DNA from 4 places in the Sphingomonas sp. P3_C6 genome. Region 1 is predicted to be linked to each of the others. Evidence: predicted binding sites of a transcription regulator. Region 1 holds the regulator's gene; each other region holds the start of a gene.
The links. Region 1 encodes LexA, which represses DNA repair genes until DNA is damaged. Its sites were predicted from a motif close to GTTCCNCNCTTGTTCT; they were not measured.

Region 2: the regulator LexA is predicted to act here: its motif matches at 3,820-3,835, upstream of radA (DNA repair protein RadA).
Region 3: the regulator LexA is predicted to act here: its motif matches at 3,930-3,945, upstream of recA (recombinase RecA).
Region 4: the regulator LexA is predicted to act here: its motif matches at 1,409-1,424, upstream of AC1DT7_RS15075 (ATP-dependent helicase).

The regions. Positions count from the first base shown of each region.
Region 1 is NZ_JBFUHB010000018.1:1,760-6,733, forward strand. It holds gene AC1DT7_RS16370 (molybdopterin molybdotransferase MoeA) at 92-1,291, shown strand; gene lexA (transcriptional repressor LexA) at 1,348-2,046, shown strand; partial or broken gene AC1DT7_RS16380 (ComEC/Rec2 family competence protein) at 2,018-4,207, opposite strand; gene gltX (glutamate--tRNA ligase) at 4,287-4,974, shown strand, end outside.
Region 2 is NZ_JBFUHB010000023.1:35,110-40,083, forward strand. It holds gene AC1DT7_RS18420 (cation:proton antiporter domain-containing protein) at 1-1,326, opposite strand, end outside; gene AC1DT7_RS18425 (iron-sulfur cluster assembly scaffold protein) at 1,323-1,757, opposite strand; gene AC1DT7_RS18430 (CvpA family protein) at 1,754-2,323, opposite strand; gene radA (DNA repair protein RadA) at 2,426-3,799, opposite strand; gene AC1DT7_RS18440 (glutathione binding-like protein) at 3,981-4,688, opposite strand; gene AC1DT7_RS18445 (glycosyltransferase family 4 protein) at 4,921-4,974, shown strand, end outside.
Region 3 is NZ_JBFUHB010000002.1:167,388-172,361, forward strand. It holds gene AC1DT7_RS04190 (hybrid sensor histidine kinase/response regulator) at 1-1,882, shown strand, start outside; gene AC1DT7_RS04195 (response regulator) at 1,920-2,273, shown strand; gene AC1DT7_RS04200 (phosphoribosyltransferase) at 2,302-2,817, opposite strand; gene AC1DT7_RS04205 (adenosine deaminase) at 2,814-3,824, opposite strand; gene recA (recombinase RecA) at 4,023-4,974, shown strand, end outside.
Region 4 is NZ_JBFUHB010000015.1:51,783-56,756, forward strand. It holds gene AC1DT7_RS15070 (inorganic phosphate transporter) at 1-863, opposite strand, end outside; gene AC1DT7_RS15075 (ATP-dependent helicase) at 1,428-3,731, shown strand; gene AC1DT7_RS15080 (NACHT domain-containing protein) at 3,816-4,974, opposite strand, start outside.

The sequences.
Region 1 (4,974 bases):
CCAAGCTCTGCCGGAGCATAGCATCACCGCCCGACTTGGGTAGCGCGACCGGTCTCTCGACCCGACCCTTCCGGCCGGATAGTGAGGGCGGGTGACCCAACCACCCCGCTCCCCCCTGATTCCCGTCGCCGAAGCCCAGGCACGCCTGTTCGCCCTTGCCGTGCCGGTAGAGGCCGAGACGGTGCCGATCCGCAGCGCGGCCGGTCGCTGGGCAGCGGCCGATATCATGGCCGTGCGGACTCAGCCGGTCAGCGACCTGTCGGCGATGGATGGCTATGCGATCCGCTTCGCCGACCTGCCCGGCCCATTTACCGTGATCGGCGAGAGCGCCGCCGGCAGCCCGTTCTCCAGCGTTGTCGCCGCGGGCGAGACGGTCCGGATCTTCACCGGCGCGGCGATGCCCGAGGGCGCCGATACCGTGCTGATCCAGGAAGAGGCCGCACGTGACGGCGACCGGATGACGCTGTCGGGCGAAGGGCCACGCGCCCGGGGCCGGAACGTCCGCCGCAAGGGCCTCGACTTCTCCACCGGCGATCTGCTCGTCGCCAGGGGTGAGCGTCTCACCCCGGCGCGCATCGCCGTGGCGGCGACCGGCGGGCATGGCGCCCTCCCAGTATGCCGCCGGCTGCGTGTCGCGATCGTCGCGACCGGGGACGAACTCGTCGCACCCGGCAGCGCCCTGACCGAGGCGGCGCTGCCTGAATCGAACGGGGCAATGATTGCCGCCCAGCTCGCCGATCTGCCGGTCGACATCATCGATCTCGGCATCCTGCCCGACCGGCTAGACACCATCACAGCAGCCTTCACCGCAGTGGACGCCGACATCCTCGTCACCACCGGCGGCGCCTCGGTCGGCGATCATGACCTGGTCCGCCCGGCGCTCGATGCGGCGGGCGGCAGCATCGATTTCTGGCGGATCGCACTCCGCCCCGGCAAGCCGATGATGGCCGGCCGGCTGCGCGACACGGTCGTGCTCGGCCTGCCCGGCAATCCGGTCTCGGCCTTCGTCACCGCCTTTCTGTTCCTTCGCCCGCTGATCGCCACCATGGCCGGCGCGCTCGATCCCTTTCCCCGGACAGCCACGGCGATCCTCGGCGATGCGCTGCCCGCGAACGATCATCGCCAGGATTATCTGCGCGCCGTCACCCGCGACGGCCATGTCTTCGCCGCCGGCACGCAGGACAGCTCGATGCTCCTCACCCTCGCCCGGGCCGACTGCCTGATCGTCCGCGTACCCAACGCGCCGGCACTCGATGCGGGCGAGCCGGTGGAAATCCTACCCTTGGCTTGACAGAGCGGCGGAACATTGCATAAACGTTCCCAGTCTGTTCCGACGGAGGAATTGGGATGCTTACCCGCAAGCAGCACGAGCTGATCTGCTTCATCAACGACCGGCTCGAGGCGAGCGGCGTTTCGCCCTCGTTCGAGGAAATGAAGGAGGCGCTCGACCTCAAGTCCAAATCGGGCGTCCACCGCCTGATCAGCGCGCTGGAGGAACGCAAGTTTATCCGCCGCCTGCCCAACCGCGCCCGTGCGCTCGAAGTGCTGCGCATGCCCGAACGACCCGAGGTCGCCGCGCGCAAGAGCGTTGCTGCCGCCGCGGCTGCCCCTGCCGGCCCCGCCCCTACCGGTAATGTGAAGAAGATCCCCGAGCCTGCCAACGACGTGATCGAGATCCCGCTGCACGGCCGGATCGCGGCCGGCGTCCCGATCGAGGCGTTCGAGGGCCAGTCGATGCTCGCGGTGCCAGCCGCACTGCTCGGCGGCGGCGAACATTATGCGCTCGAAGTCTCGGGTGACTCGATGGTCGATGCCGGCATCCTCGACGGCGACTATGCCCTTATCCGCCGCGCCGACACAGCGCGCGACGGCGAAATCGTCGTGGCGCTGATCGACGACAGCGAGGCGACGCTCAAATATTTCCGGAAGGAAGGCGCGATGATCCGCCTCGATCCGGCGAACCGCGCTTATGATCCGCAGCGCTATTCCCCGCATCAGGTGCGCGTGCAGGGTAAGCTCGCCGGCCTGCTCCGCCGCTACGTCTGACCGGCACCGGCGCCGTCACCCGCCAGGGGTGATGGTCGCCCGGCTGCAGCACGGTGGCGACATGGCCGGTGCGAAGCGTCACCGCGACCCCGCCGGTCTTCGCCAGCATGTCGCGGTCGAGCCGTAGCCAGCGCGGGCGACATCCGTCGGGCAGCCAGCGTTCGCTGACCACGATATCGGCAGTGCCGCACGCCGCGATCAGCTCGCCCGCCGGCACTAGATAGGCGCTCCGTGTTGCGAGGATTCGCCAAGTCCGACCGCCCGCCTTTTGCTCGACCAGACACAGGTCGCGGCTGCAGCGAGCCTCGGGCTGATCGGACAGGAACAAGGGCTCGCCATCCACGCCGCTATTCTCGGCAAGCATGTCCGACGTGTAATCCCCGACCCGTTCGCGCAGCAGCGCGAGCCCACTCCGCGGCGTGCGAATGGCGACATGCCGCCCATCGCCAGTGACGAGCAGGTCAGGCGCCGGCGTCGTCAGCGCCCAGGCAGCGCCCATCGCGAATGGTACGGTACCGAGCCGTCGCCAACGTGTCCGCCATAAGGCGATCCACAGCCCGCCAAATGCCATCAGCCCGAACGCCCCGCCCGGCATCGCAGGCAGTGCCGCGATCGATCCGGGTATGCTGGCGGTCGCATGGGCGATCCACAGCAGCAGGTCGAGTGAGCGCGCCGTGAGCCACCACAAGGGCGCGCCGATACCGACAAGGTCGAACAGCAGCGCCAGCGCTTCGAGCGGCATGGTGACGAAGGTGGTCAGCGGGATCGCGACGATGTTGGCGAGGGCGCCATAGATGCCGGCCTTGTGAAAATGGAACAAAGCGATCGGCATCAGCGACAGCTCGACCACCACGCCGGTCAGCAGCAGCGACAGCAAGGTCCGTCCGAACTTCTGCCACCAGGCCTGCTCGCGCGGCGCGAACCAGGCCTTCACCCGCGGATGCTCGTGCAACGCGACGATCGCCGCCACCGCGGCGAAGGAGAGCTGGAAGCTCGGCCCGGCCAGTGCCTCGGGAAAGAGCAGTAGCACGATGAACGCACCCGCCGCGACCAGCCTGAGGGTGATCGCCTCCCGCCCCATCGCCATCGCGACCAGCACCAGCAGGGCGGCGACGCAGGATCGGATCGTCGGCACCTCGGCGCCGGTCAGCAGGGTGTAGCCGATCGCCGCCACGGCTCCCGCTCCGGCGGCGATCAATGGCAGGCGAAAGCGCAGCGCGAGCCACGGACTGAGCGCCAGCAGGCGCAATACCAGCAGCATGACCGCGCCGACCACTGCGGTGATATGCAACCCGCTGACCGACAGCAGATGGGCAAGCCCGGAGCGCCGCATCGCCTCGGCATCCTCTTCCGAGATGCCGCCCTGGTCCCCCGTCGCCAGCGCCGCCGCGATGGCGCCGGCGCCACCCGGCGCGCTCGCCTGGATATGTTTCGACAGCCTTTCCCGCAGGCCGCTCGCGCCCGACGCTCCGGGTCTGACGATGGTGACAGGCCCGAACCCGCGCCCGGTGCCGCCGATCCCGTCGAACCAGGCAACACGGGCATAGTCATAAGCCCCCGGCACCGCCGGCTGGGGCGGCGGCATCAGCCGGGCCCCAAGCCTGATCGTCGCGCCTCGCGACAGCCCTCCCGGCACATCCGCCTCGGCCAGATTGACGCGGACATGCTTGGGCAGCGTCGGCAGTTCCCGCTTGCGTCCATCCTGTTTGCCGCTGCGCCGTTCGCCCTTCCGGACCGGTCGCGCGGGCACGGCAACGACGCGGACCGGCGTCAGCCGGAGCCTTACCAGATCCCGCGACGGCAACGGCTCGACCCGCTCGACCTGTGCCTCGAAGGTCGCGATCACCGGCCGGGCCAGTACCTGCGCGTCGGAGCTCGCCGCTCTCCACCAGATCAGCGCGAGGCCGGTGGCGGCGAGCAGCGCCCCTACGGCCACCACACGCCCTGCCCGTCCGCCGCGCCCAATGGCGATCGCGAGCAGCGCCACGCCCGCAAGAGAAAGCAGCGCCGTCGACCACCAGGAAGGGTCGGGCAGCACGAACCAGGCGGTGATGCCCGCCCCGAACGAGACGGGCACCCAGAGGAAAAGCTGGTCGCGTTCGGCCTCGAGCCAGAGCTCTATTGCCGCCTTCACCTTGCGCACGTGTCCAACGGCCGCCATTTGAAGCCTACGGGGTCGCGTGCTAGGGGCCTCGGCGGCTGTACTGGCCATCGATTTTCATGTCTGGGAGCAAGCGCGTTTGGGCGCAAGGTCTGATACCGCGGCGGCCGATACCGGCACGCCCGACACGTCCGCAGTGGTGACTCGCTTCGCGCCGTCACCCACCGGTTATCTGCATATTGGCGGCGCACGCACTGCGCTGTTCAACTGGCTGTTCGCGCGCCATCACGGCGGCAAGTTCCTGCTGCGCATCGAGGATACCGATCGGGCCCGCTCGACCCAGCCGGCGATCGACGCGATCATCAGCTCGATGAAGTGGCTCGCCCTCGACTGGGACGGTGATACCGTATTCCAGTTCGAGCGCGCCAAGCGTCATGCCGAGGTCGCCTATCAGATGGTCGAGCAAGGCAATGCGTATCGTTGCTACGCCACGCCCGACGAGCTGACCGCGCTGCGCGAAAGCCAGAAGGCTGCCGGCAAGCCGATGCGCTATGACGGCCGCTGGCGTGATCGCGCCCCTTCCGAGGCGCCCGAGGGCGTGCCGTTCGTCGTCCGGCTGAAGGCGCCGAAGGAAGGCGCGACGACAATCGTCGACCAGGTCCAGGGCTCGGTCACCGTGCAGAATGAAGAGATCGACGATCTCGTCCTGCTGCGGTCCGACGGCACGCCGACCTATATGCTCGCGGTGGTGGTCGATGATCACGACATGGGCGTAACTCACGTCATCCGCGGCGACGACCATCTCAACAATGCCTTCCGGCAGTTGC
Region 2 (4,974 bases), on a different contig from region 1:
GAAGCTGCCGGCAACGTCGATCATCTCGATATCGGTGTCGATCAAGGTCACGGGCACGCCCTGCGCGATCAGCATCTGGCCGACCGTCTGCCCGAAACGGCCATAGCCGACGATCAGCGCATTCGCGCCGTCCGAGACCGGGCCTTCGCGCGTGCCGCCGTCGGTTTCCGGTTCGGTGCGGATGCGCGCGGTCGCCTTCATCAGGAACGGGGTGGTGGCCATCGACAAGGTGACGACGGCTCCGAACAGGCTGGCAGCCTCAGGCGCGATCAGCATCGCATTCTGCGCCTGGGCGAACAGCACGAAACCGAATTCGCCGCCCTGGCTGAGCAACAGGCCGAGCGCGAGCGCGCCGCGCCACGTCATCTTGAACAGCAGGCCGAGCCCCATGATGATCACCAGCTTGGTGACGATCAGCGCCAGCGCCATGCCGACGACGAAGAAGGGTCGTTCGGCGATGGCATGAAGATCGAGCATCATGCCGACCGCGAGGAAGAACAGGCCGAGCAGGATCGAGCGGAACGGCTCGACATCGGCCTCCAGTTCATGCCGGTACGGGCTGTCGGCCAGCATGACACCGGCGACGAAAGCACCGAGCGCGGTCGACAAATGAAGCGCCTCCATCAGCGCCGCGGCGGCGATGACGGTGAACAGGCCGGCAAACACGAACATCTCGCGCTCGCCGAGATTGCCGATGATCCGGAACAGAGGCCGAAGGGCGTAGCGCCCGATCAGGATGAGCCCCGCGACTGCCAGCACGGTATAGATGAACAACAGCCAGCCCGGCGGCCCGGCGGCATCCGCCGGATTGCGCGACATCACCGCGACGATGGTGATGAGCGGGACGATCGACAGATCCTGGAACAGCAGGATCGAAAAGGCGCGTTCACCGAACGGGGTGCGCATGCGTCCGGCCGACTGGAGCATCGGCAGGACCTGCGCGGTCGAGGAAAGCGCAAGCGGCAAACCGAGCGCCAATGCGGCAGCGGGCGAGAATTGGGTGATGGCCCAGACCACGCCCGACACGGCGATGCCGCACAGCACGACCTGCATCAGGCCGAGGGCAAAAATCTCGTTCTTCAGTTTCCACAGCCGCTGCGGATTCAGTTCGAGCCCGACGATGAACAGCAGCAGGGTAATGCCGAGTTCGGCGACGCCGATCTTCGATTCGGCACCGCCGACCAGCCCGAGCGCCTGCGGGCCGACCAGTGCGCCGGCGACGAGATAGCCAAGGGTCGCACCAAGGCCGAAGCGGCGGAAGATCAGGACAAAGACAAGGCCGGAGCCAAGCAGGATCACCGCGTCGAAGAGCAGGGATTCGCTCATGCGTCGAGCCCTGCACGGGCGGTCGCGGCGGCCTCTGCCGCTGCCTCGAACGCGAGACGGATCGAGGCGTGGCGCGCGCTGTGCGGCAACGCCGGTGTGAAAAGCGCGAAGCCGGGCCAGTCGGGCAAGGGCCCCTCGCCCGCCAGCCATGCCGCCAGCGCATCGCGGGCAGCAGCCAGTTCCTCGGGCGACTTGCCGATGACGCTCGCGCCCATCAGCGACGAGGATGCCTGGCCGAGCGCACAGGCGCGCACCAGCAGGCCAACCTCGCTGACCCGGCCTTGATCGTCGACATTGATATCGACGGTGACGCGGCTGCCGCAGACGGGAGAGCGTTTCTCCGATGTGCCCATTGGCTCGGGCAGGCGGTCATGATGCGGGACAGTCGCTGCGAGGCGCAGGATCTCGGCATTGTAGAGCGGTGCGTTCATGGCCGCTCCTCACTGATATTGGTGGCTGGGGTGGCGGCGTTATCCGCAGGGCCGAACACCGGTTTGCCCTTGCGGCGGCGATCGACGAAATCGGCGATGCTCGCGCTGGTCGTGTTGAGCAGCGGATAGGTCCGCGCGGAGGTGAGCCATTCGGGGCGATGGGTCGGGCCGCCGCTCACCGTATCGGTCATCAGCGCGACGAGCAGGAAGCCGAGGCTGGCCAGGATCAGACCCTTCAGCGCGCCAAAGCCGAAGCCGAGCGCGCGATCGACCGGTCCCAGGATCGAATCGCGAGTGCGCGACCCGAGCACATTGGCCACCGCCCGCCCTGCAAAATAGGTGACGCCGGCGATGATCGCGAAAGCCAGCACTGCAGCCCCGGTCACCGTGCCGACCGAACCGGACAAGAGGTGCGTGAGCGGCATATGGAACAGCTTGATCGCGAAGACTATCGCGACCCAGGCGAACAGCGACAGGATCTCTGTCACGAAGCCGCGCATCAGGCCGAGGATCGCGGCCCCGCCGACCGCGATCAGTACGAGGATGTCGAGTGCGGTCAGTCCCATGATACGCCTTGGCTTTCCCCCGTTCGCTACCGGCAGCGGGCTCTCGACAAGCCCCGTTTCCGCCCGGCACGATTGGCAGGTAGGTGTCTTCGGCGCCCAGCGCTACCCGCGGCCCAGCATATGGTCAACGAACTGACCGAGGGTACGGAATCCCGACAGCTTCAATGGCGACTTGTCATTGGTGATGGCCGCGGGCACCAGCGCCCGCTCGAAGCCGAGCTTGCCCGATTCCTTGAGCCTGAGCGCGCCATGGGCGACCGGGCGAATCTCGCCCGACAGCGCGATCTCGCCGAACGCGACGGCATCCGACGGCACCGGCCGCTCCGACAGGGCCGAGACGAGCGCCGCAGCCACCGCCAGATCGGCAGCGGGATCCTGCACCCGGTAGCCGCCGGCGATGTTGAGATAGACTTCGCACGCCGAGAAACTGAGGCCGCACCGCGCCTCCAGCACCGCGAGGACCATCGCCAGTCGCCCCGAGTCCCAACCGACCACGGCACGGCGCGGGGTGGCGCCGCTGGCGAGGCGGACGACCAGCGCCTGGATCTCGACCAGAACCGGCCGGGTGCCCTCGAGCGCGGGGAAGACGGTGGTGCCGGTAACGCCCTCGTCGCGCTGAGTCAGGAACAGTGCGCTGGGGTTGGAGATTTCGGCCAGCCCCTCCGCAACCATGGCGAACACGCCGATCTCATCGGTGCCGCCAAAGCGGTTCTTGATCGCGCGGAGGATGCGATATTGATGGCTGCGTTCGCCTTCGAAGCTGAGCACCGTATCGACCATATGTTCGAGCACGCGGGGGCCGGCGATGCTGCCGTCCTTGGTGACGTGTCCGACCAGGACCACAGCGGTGCCGCGCTCCTTGGCAAAGCGGATCAGTTCCTGCGCCGAGGCGCGAACCTGGCTGACGGTGCCGGGAGCGCCCTCGATCAGGTCGGAATGCATGGTCTGGATCGAATCGATCACCAGCAGGGCCGGCGCCCGGCCCTGCCCCAGGGTCGTCAGGATATCGCGGGTCGAAGTCGCCGCGGCGAGCTGAACCGGGGCATTGCCGAGACCGAGCCGGCGCGCGCGCAGGCGAACCTGATCGGCCGCTTCCTCGCCCGAGACATAGGCGACCGGCAGGCCGGCAAGCGCCATCTTAGCCGCCGCCTGGAGCAACAGCGTCGACTTGCCGATGCCGGGGTCGCCGCCGATGAGCGTCGCCGATGCCTCGACGAAACCGCCCCCGAGCGCGCGGTCGAGCTCGGCAATGCCGCTCGGCATGCGTTCGGGCAGCGCGATATCGGCGTCGAGCCCGACCATCGTGACCGAGCGGCCGCCCGACTGGAGGTTGTGCTTGGCCTGGAACGGCGTGACGGTGCCGCCCACTTCCTCGACCAGGCTATTCCACTCCGCACAATCGGCACACTGCCCGGCCCAGCGGTTCGCGACCGATCCGCAGGCCTGGCAGACATAGCGCTTCTGGGGTTTTGCCATTTGGAGGCTTTAACGAAAAAGGAACGGGAGGGGAACAAACTTTTCCACGCACCCCCACCTCGTCATGCCGGACTTGTTCCGGCATCCATGCTTCCGCGGGCCCACAGTCGTTGCGGTTGGGCAGCCATGGACCCCGGGAAAAAGTCCGGGGTGACGTTATAGGGTCAGGCCAGGCGGTGGATCAGGCCGGCTTTGCGGGGATAGTCAGGCCGCGCTGCACCGCAGGGCGCGCCAGCCCGCGCTCAAGCCACGCGGAGACATTCCTGAAATCGTCGAAACCGACCAGATCGCGCGCTTCGTAGAAGCCGATCAGGTTGCGCACCCAGCCGAGCATCGAGATGTCGGCAATGGTATATTCGTCGCCGAGAAACCAGTCCTTGCCCGCCAGCGCCGCGTCCATCACGCCGAGCAGGCGCTTAGATTCATCGACATAACGACCGAGCGGGCGTTTATCCTCCCAGTCCTTGCCGGCGAACTTGTTGAAGAAACCGAGCTGCCCGAACATCGGCCCGACACCGCCCATCTGGAACATCACCCATTGAGTCGCCTCCCAGCGGCCGGTGGGGTTGTTGGGGATGAACTTGCCCGTCTTTCCGGCGAGATACAGCAGGATCGCACCGCTTTCGAACAGGCCGAGCGGCTTGCCGCCGGGGCCGGTGGGGTCGATCATCGCCGGGATCTTGCCGTTCGGGTTGAGCGACACGAATTCCGGGGATTTCTGGTCATTCGTCGCGAAATCGACGAGGTGCGCCTCGTAGGCCAGCCCGGTCTCCTCGAGCATGATCGATGCCTTCACCCCGTTCGGCGTCGGCAGTGAATAGAGCTGGATCCGGTCGGGATGCTGCGCGGGCCAGCGCTTCGTAATCGGAAAATCGGACAGGTCGGTCATGAAGGTCTCCTTGCGCGCACCATAGAGGCATCGCCACGGCCTAGCATCTGAAGAACGACGTTGCCCGCCGATATCATCATGCGTCGCGCCGACTATCGGGAATGATGTGGTTGTCGGCTCGTCCGGACAAACGATTGGCCCCCTCATTCCGACCGCACCGGCCAGAAACATAAAGTCATACTTGGCGCGCAGGGAGATTGGCGTTTCGCTCCGGCGGGTCTATGCGCCCGCCATGCAAGCGAAAGACCTCCGCGTCGCGCTGTTCAGCGGCAACTATAATTATACG
Region 3 (4,974 bases), on a different contig from region 1:
GCTCGATCTCGCGGCCACGGTGGAGACGGTCATCGGCGGCCCGACCGGCGACCGCCTTGCCGCGGCCGGCATCATGGCGGCGCTGATCGCCCCGGACGGCCGGATCCGTGCGGCGAATCGCGTGTTGCGCGCCCGGGCGATGGGACATGAGGAGGGGGCGGTCGCTGGCCGCGACTTTGCACGGTTCCTGATCACCGACAGCCACGGCCTGGTCCGGTTCGAACGCGAAGGGCTGACCGGCAGTCCACTTCGCGTGTTGCAGGTGCCGTTCATTGATGGCGACGACGCCCCGATGCTGGTCGTGATGCTCGACGAGGAAGGCGGGGCGAGCGCGCCGGCGATCGGCGCCAGTGCGACGGCGCATGTCCGCAGCCTGGTGTCGCTGATGCCGTTCGGCATGGCGCTGGTCGATCGCGACGGCCGCTTCCTGCAGATGAACGATGCGTTCGCGCGCGCGGCCGAGGTCGATCCGGCCGCGCCGCCGCTCTATCCCGGCGACCTGCTGGTGCGCGAGGACAAGGGTGTCGTCGCCGACGCGATCCGGCGTTTCGCCAATGGGGCGACTCATTCGACCGATCTTGCGGTGCGCCTCAAGGATCATCCGGATGAGCCGGTCGCGCTGTCGATCGCCGGCGCGCGGGGCCTGGGCGATGCGGCGGTGCTGCTCAGCCTGAAGGATAATAGTGAAGAGACGCGACTGAAGCGCGAGGTGGCGCAGGCGACCAAGATGCAGGCGGTGGGCCAGCTTGCCGGCGGCGTCGCGCACGACTTCAACAATATCCTGACCGCGATCATCGGGCATTGCGACCTGATGCTGATGCGCCATTCGCCGGGTGACAGCGATTATGACGACATCCAGCAGATCCGCGCCAATTCGAACCGCGCGGCCAGCCTGACTCGCCAGTTGCTCGCCTTTTCGCGGCAGCAGACCCTGGTGCCGCAGGTGCTGCAACTGCCCGACGTGATCTCCGAAGTCTCGCAATTGCTGAAGCGGCTGCTCGGCGAGACGGTGACCCTTACTGTCAAGCATGGCCGCAACCTGGGGCCGGTGCGCGCCGATCCCGGTCAGCTCGAACAGGTCGTGGTCAATCTGGCGGTGAATGCGCGCGACGCGATGCTGGCCAAGGATCCGCGCGGTGGCGGCACGCTGTCGATACACACGATGGCGGTGACCGCGGCGGATGTGCGCCGGATGGGATCCGACATCCTGCCGATCGCCGATTATATCGCGCTCGAAGTGTCCGATACCGGCGGTGGCATTCCGCCCGAGATATTGCCCAAGATTTTCGAGCCCTTCTTCACCACCAAGGATGTCGGCAAGGGCACCGGGCTTGGCCTATCGACCGTCTATGGCATCGTCAAGCAGTCGGGCGGCTATATCTTCGCCGACAATAAGGGGGCGGATAACAAGGTACTGGGCGCGGTCTTCACCATCTATCTGCCCGTGCATACGGCGACTCAGCCGGCCAAGGCGGCCAGCCCAGCCAAGGGCAAAGCCAAGCCGACCGACCTGTGGGGCACCGGCACCATCCTGCTGGTGGAGGACGAGGACATGGTGCGCGCTGTGGCCGAGCGCGCGCTGGCGCGGCAGGGCTATACCGTGCTGACCGCGGAAAATGGCGAGGTTGCGCTCGACCTGCTGAGCCGGAACGAGCGGCCCGACCTGTTGATCTCCGACGTCGTCATGCCGGTGATGGACGGGCCGACCATGGTCCGCCAGGTCCGCGCGCGCTATCCCGACCTGCCGATCCTGTTCATGTCGGGCTATGCCGAGGAGCAGCTGCGCAAGTCGATCGACCTGGACAATGTCTCCTTCCTCGCGAAACCCTTCTCGGTTCAACAGCTTGCGGAGGCGGCGCGGGACGTGCTGGCCGCGAAATGACTTGGCGGCAATGGGCGCGGGATACTATGGGGCAGTGATGACTGCGCCGAGCAATATCCTCATCGTCGAGGACGAACCCCTGATCGCGATGATGTTGGAGGATTTCCTCGACGTCCTCGGCAAGACGATGGTCGGCACTGCCGATAATGTCGCCGATGCGCTCGCGCTGGTCGAGGCGGGCGGCATCGACGCGGCGATCCTCGATGTGAACCTGCGCGCCGGTGAGAAGAGCTGGCCGATCGCGGATGCGCTGAGCGCGAAGGGCATTCCCTATATCTTCGCCACTGGCGGATCGGCCGACAGCCTGGCCGAGGCGTATCGCGACCGGCCGACCTTGCCCAAGCCCTTCACGATGGACGCGGTGGCGAAGGCGCTCGATTCGCTGGCGTAACGTCGCTCTCCCGATGGGAGAGGGTTTTTCAGGCAATCCGTTCCGGCACGGCCGCCGCATCCTCGGCCAGAGACTGGGCCGGGGCGACCGCTTCCCAGGGGAAGACGAACCAGTCCTTGTCGATGCGCCGGTCGATCGTGCGCGCACGATAGTCCACCTTCTGCGCCGAGCTGACATTGTCGATCAGCGTGGCGAAGCGGATGCTGCCGGGCACCGCGCCGGCGGCGTTCAACACCTCGCGCAGATGGCCGATGGTGCGGCCCGAATCGTTGATGTCGTCGAGGAACAGCAGCCGTTCGCCGGCACGGGTGCGAGCGGCGAGCCTGGTCAGCGGCTCGTCGGCGAAATCCTTCACCTGGCTCGAATAATCGACCGACAGCATCTGCATGCCGGTCGCATGGCTGAGATAGACCGCCGGCGACAGGCCGCCGCGCCCGATGCCGATGATGAAATCGGGCTTCCAGTCATCCCCGGCCAATTGCACGGCGAGCGCGCGGACCGCCGAGACGAAGTCCTCGTGCGGGATCTCGGTGAAGACGGTCATCGGTGCGCCTCCATATAGGCGTCCAGTCTGGCGAGATGCGTGGCCACCGCATCGTCCGGCAGGAAGGAGCCGAGGAACGAGTTGCGCGCGAGCAGCGCCAGATCGTCGCGGTCGAGCCCGCGCGCCGATGCCGCCGCCCGGTAATTGTCGGCAATATAGCCGCCGAAATAGGCTGGATCGTCCGAGTTGATCGTGGCGCGCAGGCCGGCGCGGAGCATCCGGTCGATCGGATGATCGGCCATGTCGTCGACCACGCACAGCTTCAGGTTGGACAAGGGGCAGACCGTCAGGGTCATGCCGGTGCGGGCGAGGCGGGCGGTGAGGACGGGATCCTCCAGGCTGCGATTGCCATGATCGAGCCGGTCGACCCCGAGCAGGTCGAGCGCCTGATAGACATAATCGGGCGGGCCTTCCTCGCCGGCATGGGCGACGAGGCGCAGGCCCCTGGTGCGGGCCGCGGCGAACACCCGGGCGAACTTCTCGGGCGGGTGGCCGAGTTCGGACGAATCGAGGCCGACCGCGTCGATCCGGTCGAGCCAGGGTTCGGCCGCCTCCAGCGTGGCGAAGGCGGCATCCTCGTCGAGATGGCGCAGGAAGGACAGGATCAGCTTCGACGTCATGCCGTGACGCGCCTTCGCGTCGGCCATGCCGGAGAGCAGCCCTTCGATCACGGTGCCGAAGGGGATGCCGCGATCGGTATGGGTCTGGGGATCGAACATGATCTCGGCGTGAACGACCCCGTCGGCCGCGGCGCGATCGAAATAGGCGATGGCGAGATCGCGGAAATCCTGCTCGGTCTGCAGCACGTTGGCGCCGGCATAATAGATGTCGAGGAAATCCTGCAGGCGGGAGAAGCTGTAGGCGGCGCGAACCTCCTCCACGCTGGCATAGGGGATCGCGATATTGTTGCGCGTCGCCAGCGCGAACATCAGCTCCGGCTCGAGGCTGCCCTCGATATGGAGGTGGAGCTCGGTCTTGGGCAGGCCGGCGATGAAGTCCGTGGTCATGCGCGGAGCATTGCCTGCGGCGTCCGTCCCGGCAAGCCGGAACGACGATGCCCGCATAAAAGAGGCGCGGGCGGGTGATTAAAACAAAATGAGAACAAAAATGCTGTTCCGCTCTTGTTCTTGTGGAACAAACTATGTACGAAGCTTCCAACACGCATTGAATGCGTCGGCACATCGGTTTAGCGACGGAGGCTCCCAATGGCGGCATCTTTGAAGGTCATCGACAACAAAATGGCAGTCTCCAACGACAAGGCGAGCTCAGAGCGCGCCAAGGCACTCGACGCGGCGCTCGCACAGATCGACCGCGCATTCGGCAAGGGCTCGGCCATGCGGCTTGGCTCGAAGGAAACCATGCAGGTCGAGGCGATCTCGACCGGCTCGCTCGGGCTCGACATCGCGCTCGGCGTCGGTGGCCTGCCGCGCGGCCGCGTGATCGAGATCTACGGGCCGGAAAGCTCGGGCAAGACCACGCTCGCGTTGCACGTCATCGCCGAGGCGCAGAAGACCGGGGGCACCGCGGCGTTCGTCGATGCCGAGCATGCGCTCGACCCGGTCTATGCCAAGAAGCTGGGCGTCAATATCGACGAGCTGATAGTGTCGCAGCCCGACACCGGCGAGCAGGCGCTCGAAATCGTCGATACGCTCGTCCGTTCCAACGCGATCGACGTGCTGGTGGTCGACTCCGTCGCTGCGCTCGTTCCCCGCGCGGAAATCGAGGGCGAGATGGGCGACAGCCATGTCGGCCTTCAGGCGCGCCTGATGTCGCAGTCGCTGCGCAAGCTGACCGGCTCGATCAGCCGCTCGCGCTGCATGGTGATCTTCATCAACCAGCTGCGCATGAAGATCGGCGTGATGTACGGCAACCCGGAGACCACGACGGGCGGCAACGCACTGAAATTCTACGCCTCGGTCCGCCTCGACATCCGCCGCACCGGCCAGATCAAGGATCGCGAGGAAATCATCGGCAACACCACCCGGGTGAAGGTCGTCAAGAACAAGGTCGCGCCGCCGTTCAAGCAGGTCGAATTCGATATCATGTACGGCCAGGGCGTGTCCAAGATCGGCGAGATCCTCGACCTCGGCGTGAAGGCCGGGCTGGTCGAGAAATCGGGCGCCTGGTTCAGCTACGACAGCGTACGCATCGGGCAGG
Region 4 (4,974 bases), on a different contig from region 1:
GGGGCGCAGCCGATCAGGATCAGCATGATCAGGCCCATGCCCTTCTGCCCGTCATTGCCGCCATGGGCGAAGGAGACGGCGGTGCAGGTCGCGATCAGCAGCGCGCGGATGCCGCGTGGCGGCGGCGCATTGGCCTCCGGCTCGCTGTAGAGCTTCGGGTTGCGCAGCACGAGCTTCATCGCGAACAGCAGCAGCATCGCGGCGAAGAAGCCGATCAGCGGCGCCATCCACAGGCCGGTCAGGATCTTGTAGGCCTGGCTCCAGTCGACGCCCGAGGTGCCGCCCTGGCTGGCCGACAGGAGCTGGTTGGCGAAACCGACGCCCAGGATAGAGCCGATCAGCGCGTGGCTGGAGGAATTGGGCAGACCGACATACCAGGTCGCGAGGTTCCACAGTACCGCCGCGAGCAGCAGCGCGAAGATCATCGCGAACCCGGCATTGCTGCCGACATGAAGGATCAGGTCGACCGGCAGCAGCGTGATGATCGAATAGGCGACCGCGCCGCTGGAGAACATCACGCCGAGGAAATTGAAGAAGCCGGACCACACGACCGCCAGATGGGCCGGCATGGAATTGGTGTAGATCACCGTGGCGACGGCATTGGCGGTGTCGTGAAAACCATTAACGAACTCGAAGCCCAGCGCGATCAGCAGCGCGAGGCCGAGGAACAGGAACACCCCCGTCGCCATCTGCTCGCCGACTTCCGCGGTGTCGGCGAAGATGCTGAACCCGGCATAGGCGAGTCCGCCCACCAGCACCGCGAGGAACAGCCAGCGCCCGGCGGGGTGCATCGACTGGTCGAGCCGGGGCCCGCTTGACGGGCGCTCGACCGACTCGGGGAGCGCTGAAACTATCGTTGCCATGGTAAAACCGCTTTGCGCGCTTATGTGACAGGTTGATGACACAGGGTGAGAGATGGAGGTTACGGAGAGGAGTCGACAAGGGACGCAGGCCTCTCTGCAACCGCCGGTTTCCCCGACTGGCCGCCCCCGCATTGCGCCGCGCACATAGCGACGGGATGGCGACTCCGCCAGTACCCTTGCCGTCTTGTTCCCTTCGCCGGGGCGCGTCAGGCTTGGCGAGCCGGCCGTCATAGATAGCTGCGGCTCCTGCCGCCGATGAGCGGAGTTCGCCGTAAAATCATCGATACGACTTCCTACGATTCATCGTCGCCGTAGAAGGGTGACGAGGAGAAACGGGGCGAATGTCTTCCTCATGAGCAAGGGAGTTTGCACTTAATCCCCTCTCCCAGCGGGAGAGGGAGGGGCCCATTGCGGAGCAATGGGAGGGTGAGGGTGATTGGCAAGCGGGACTTCAAAATCACCCYCACCCTTCCCAAGCTTCGCTTGGGCCCCTTCCCTCTCCCRCCGGGAGAGGGAGTTTAAGCGCGCTTGCTCCCCGCGTCCGCGTTCCCTACCTGTTCACTGATGACTCTCCCCGCGCCCTCGCCTAACGACCCGCCCTATATCCAGGGTCTCAACACCCCGCAGCGTGAGGCCGTGCTCACCACCGAGGGGCCGGTGCTCGTGCTTGCCGGCGCCGGCACGGGCAAGACGGCGGCGCTCACCGCGCGGCTGGCGCACCTGCTGTTCACGCGGAAGGCCTGGCCGTCGGAGATCCTGTCGGTCACCTTCACCAACAAGGCGGCGCGGGAGATGCGCGACCGGGTCGGGCGGCTGGTCGGCGATGCGGTGGAGGGCATGCCCTGGCTCGGCACCTTCCACGCGATCGGCGCGAAGATGCTGCGCCGCCATGCCGAGCTGGTCGGGCTGCAGAGCAACTTCACCATCCTCGACACCGACGATCAGCTCCGCCTGCTGAAGCAGCTGATCCTCGCCGCCGATCTGGACGAGAAGCGCTGGCCGGCGCGGCAACTCGCCGGGCTGATCGACCAGTGGAAGAACAAGGGCCTCACCCCCGCCGACATCGACGCCGGCGAAAGCGAGCTCTACGCCAATGGCCGGGGCCGCGAGATGTATGCGCAGTATCAGGCCCGGCTGAAGGCGCTCAACGCCTGCGATTTCGGCGACCTGCTGCTCCACATGCTGACCATCCTGAAGCGCGACCGCGACGTGCTCGCCGATTATCAGCGCCGCTTCAAATATATCATGGTGGACGAATATCAGGACACCAACAGCGTCCAGTATCTCTGGCTCCGCCTGCTCGCGCAGGAGCGCAAGAACATCTGCTGCGTCGGCGACGACGACCAGTCGATCTATTCCTGGCGCGGGGCACAGGTGGAGAATATCCTGAAGTTCGAGAAGGATTTCCCCGGCGCGAAGGTGATCCGGCTGGAGCAGAATTACCGCTCCACCCCGCACATCCTGGCCGCGGCATCGGGCGTGATCGCCAATAACAGCGGCCGGCTCGGCAAGTCGCTCTGGACCGACGCGAGCGATGGCGAGAAGGTGCGTGTGCTCGGCGTATGGGACGGCCCGGAGGAAGCGCGGCGGGTCGGCGAGGAGATCGAATCCTGCCAGCGCGCCGGCAAGAGCCTCGACGACATCGCCATCCTGGTCCGCGCGCAGCACCAGACGCGCGAGTTCGAAGAACGCTTCATCACCATCGGCCTGCCGCACAAGATCCTGGGCGGGCAGCGCTTCTACGAACGGCTCGAGATCCGCGATGCCATCGCCTATCTGCGCGTCGTCGCGCAGCCGGCCGACGACCTCGCCTTCGAACGGATCGTCAACACGCCGAAGCGCGGCCTTGGCGACAAGGCGGTGCAGAAGGTCCACCAGCTCGCCCGCGCCGAGGGCGTGCCGCTGACCGTTGCCGCCGCGCGGATCCTCGACACCGACGAGCTGACCGGGGCCGCCCGCCGGGCGCTCGGCAATCTCGTCGGCGACATGGCGCGCTGGCGTAGCATGGCGGGCGAGCTGCCCCATCCCGAGCTGGCCCGCCAGATCCTCGACGAGAGCGGCTATACCGCCCTGTGGCAGAACGAGAAATCGGCCGAGGCAGCCGGGCGGCTGGAGAATTTGACCGAGCTCGTCCGCGCGATGGAGGAGTATGAGAATCTCGGGGCCTTCCTGGAGCATGTCAGCCTGGTGATGGACAATGAGGCGCAGGCGGGCGAGGCCAAGGTGACGATCATGACGATCCACGCCGCCAAGGGCCTTGAGTATGACACCGTCTTCCTGGTCGGCTGGGAGGAAGGGCTGTTCCCGTCGCAACGCTCGCTCGACGAGGGCGGGCTCGCGTCGCTGGAGGAGGAACGCCGCCTCGCCTATGTCGCGATTACGCGCGCCCGGCGGAAAGCGTTCATCCTGCACGCTGCCAATCGCCGCATCTATGGCCAGTGGACATCGAGCATCCCGAGCCGCTTCGTCGGCGAGCTGCCCAAGCCGCATATCGAGGAAGAGAATTCGATGAGCGGCGGCGAAAGCCTGTGGCGCGCCAACTGGTCCGAACGCGCCGATCCCTTTGCCGATGTGGGCCGCGGGACCGGGCGTGGGCCGGGGTGGCAGCGCGCGGCGGGGGTGATGCCGAATGGCGGCGGGTTCACGAGCCGGACTTTTACGCGGGAGCCATCACGGGTGGTGGAGGCTCGGGCGAGCGCGGTGAGTATCGGGAACAAGGGGCGTGACGATCTGAGCGTGGGGATGCGGGTGTTTCACCAGAAGTTTGGCTATGGGGAGATTGCGGAGATCGAGGGGAACAAGCTGGAGATCGATTTCGAGAGCGCCGGGCGGAAGCGGGTTATGGATAGTTTTGTGAGTTTGGGGTGAGGCGCTTAAACTCACTTTCCATAGCCCAACAAAAATATTTTACTGCACCTCAGGATTTATAATACTTCGCTTCTACGACATCGCCTACTCTTCATCCCACGGAACTCCGTCTTCATTTTGGCTATCATCATCTTTTATCATATTACGATTAGACTTACGGAGGTTCTCTATCCAAGCAGCCCGCGCATCCCACTTCAGTTCCTTTGGATGGGTACTTGCAATATCGAATGTAAAGCGTGAATGATCAAATTTTCGCCTACGATCAAAATCAAACATGGTCCTAGCGCTTACTCTGACGGTCCCTTCGCTTTCCCAAAAAATATTAGATTCCACGACCCTGGCATCCACAAGATTTGTGTCTTCAAACTCAGCTTCTAAAAAATTCGCGCGATCCAAGTTGGCGCGTTGAAATGTGGTTTTATGCAGCTTACAACCGCGCATGTTCGATCGCATCAAATGCGTTCCGTTTAAATTTCCGTCACTTAGGTCAGAGAAAGACAAGTCAACTTCCGACAAGTTTAAGCCAAACAGATCTGATCCGGTAGCAAAAATGTGAGAAAAACACCTTCCGACGGGAGAGTTATTCTCATCTCCAGAATGCACCCTTACCAGGAGCTGCTTAAATAGAGACTCATTTTTTTCAAAACCAACGCGAATTAGTTCAAACGAACTTGAACTTGCGTGCAGAGCCCTAGCGCAAGAATTAATCACAGCCCAAATCATTACCTCAGCATTCTTTTGCTGACGTGCCGCCTGACGCCAGTTTTCAGCGCTCGCCTTGTGCGCAGGAAGTCCTTCCACGAGGACAACAGCGGCCATCTTAGAGAAAGACTGAAAAATCTTTTCAACAAAGGAGACACCCTCGTCGGGCCGAGTGACAATTAAGCGAATCTCATCCCTCATGTAATCAAGTATTTCGCCAGTCAAAACTCCACTCGAAGTTGATTCAAGCCACTTCTGCATCGCCAAATCAGTGTGACGCTCTGTGAGTGCAGATACCTCATATGCGATTGCAATGATCGCTCGCGCAGAGAGGTAATCGCCAAAACTTTTATGCGTAAACTCGAAACCGCGATGACTTGCATCCGCCGCTTTCAGGTAAAAATTCATCGCTAGGTTAGCAATTTTCTGGCCACCATCTACTTTGAACTCGTTCCACGCTTCGTCCGCGTGCATAATTTTTACAGACGCATTAAACGAATCCTCAGTAGCCACTCGCGTGTCACCACCGCGCCAAGCAGCC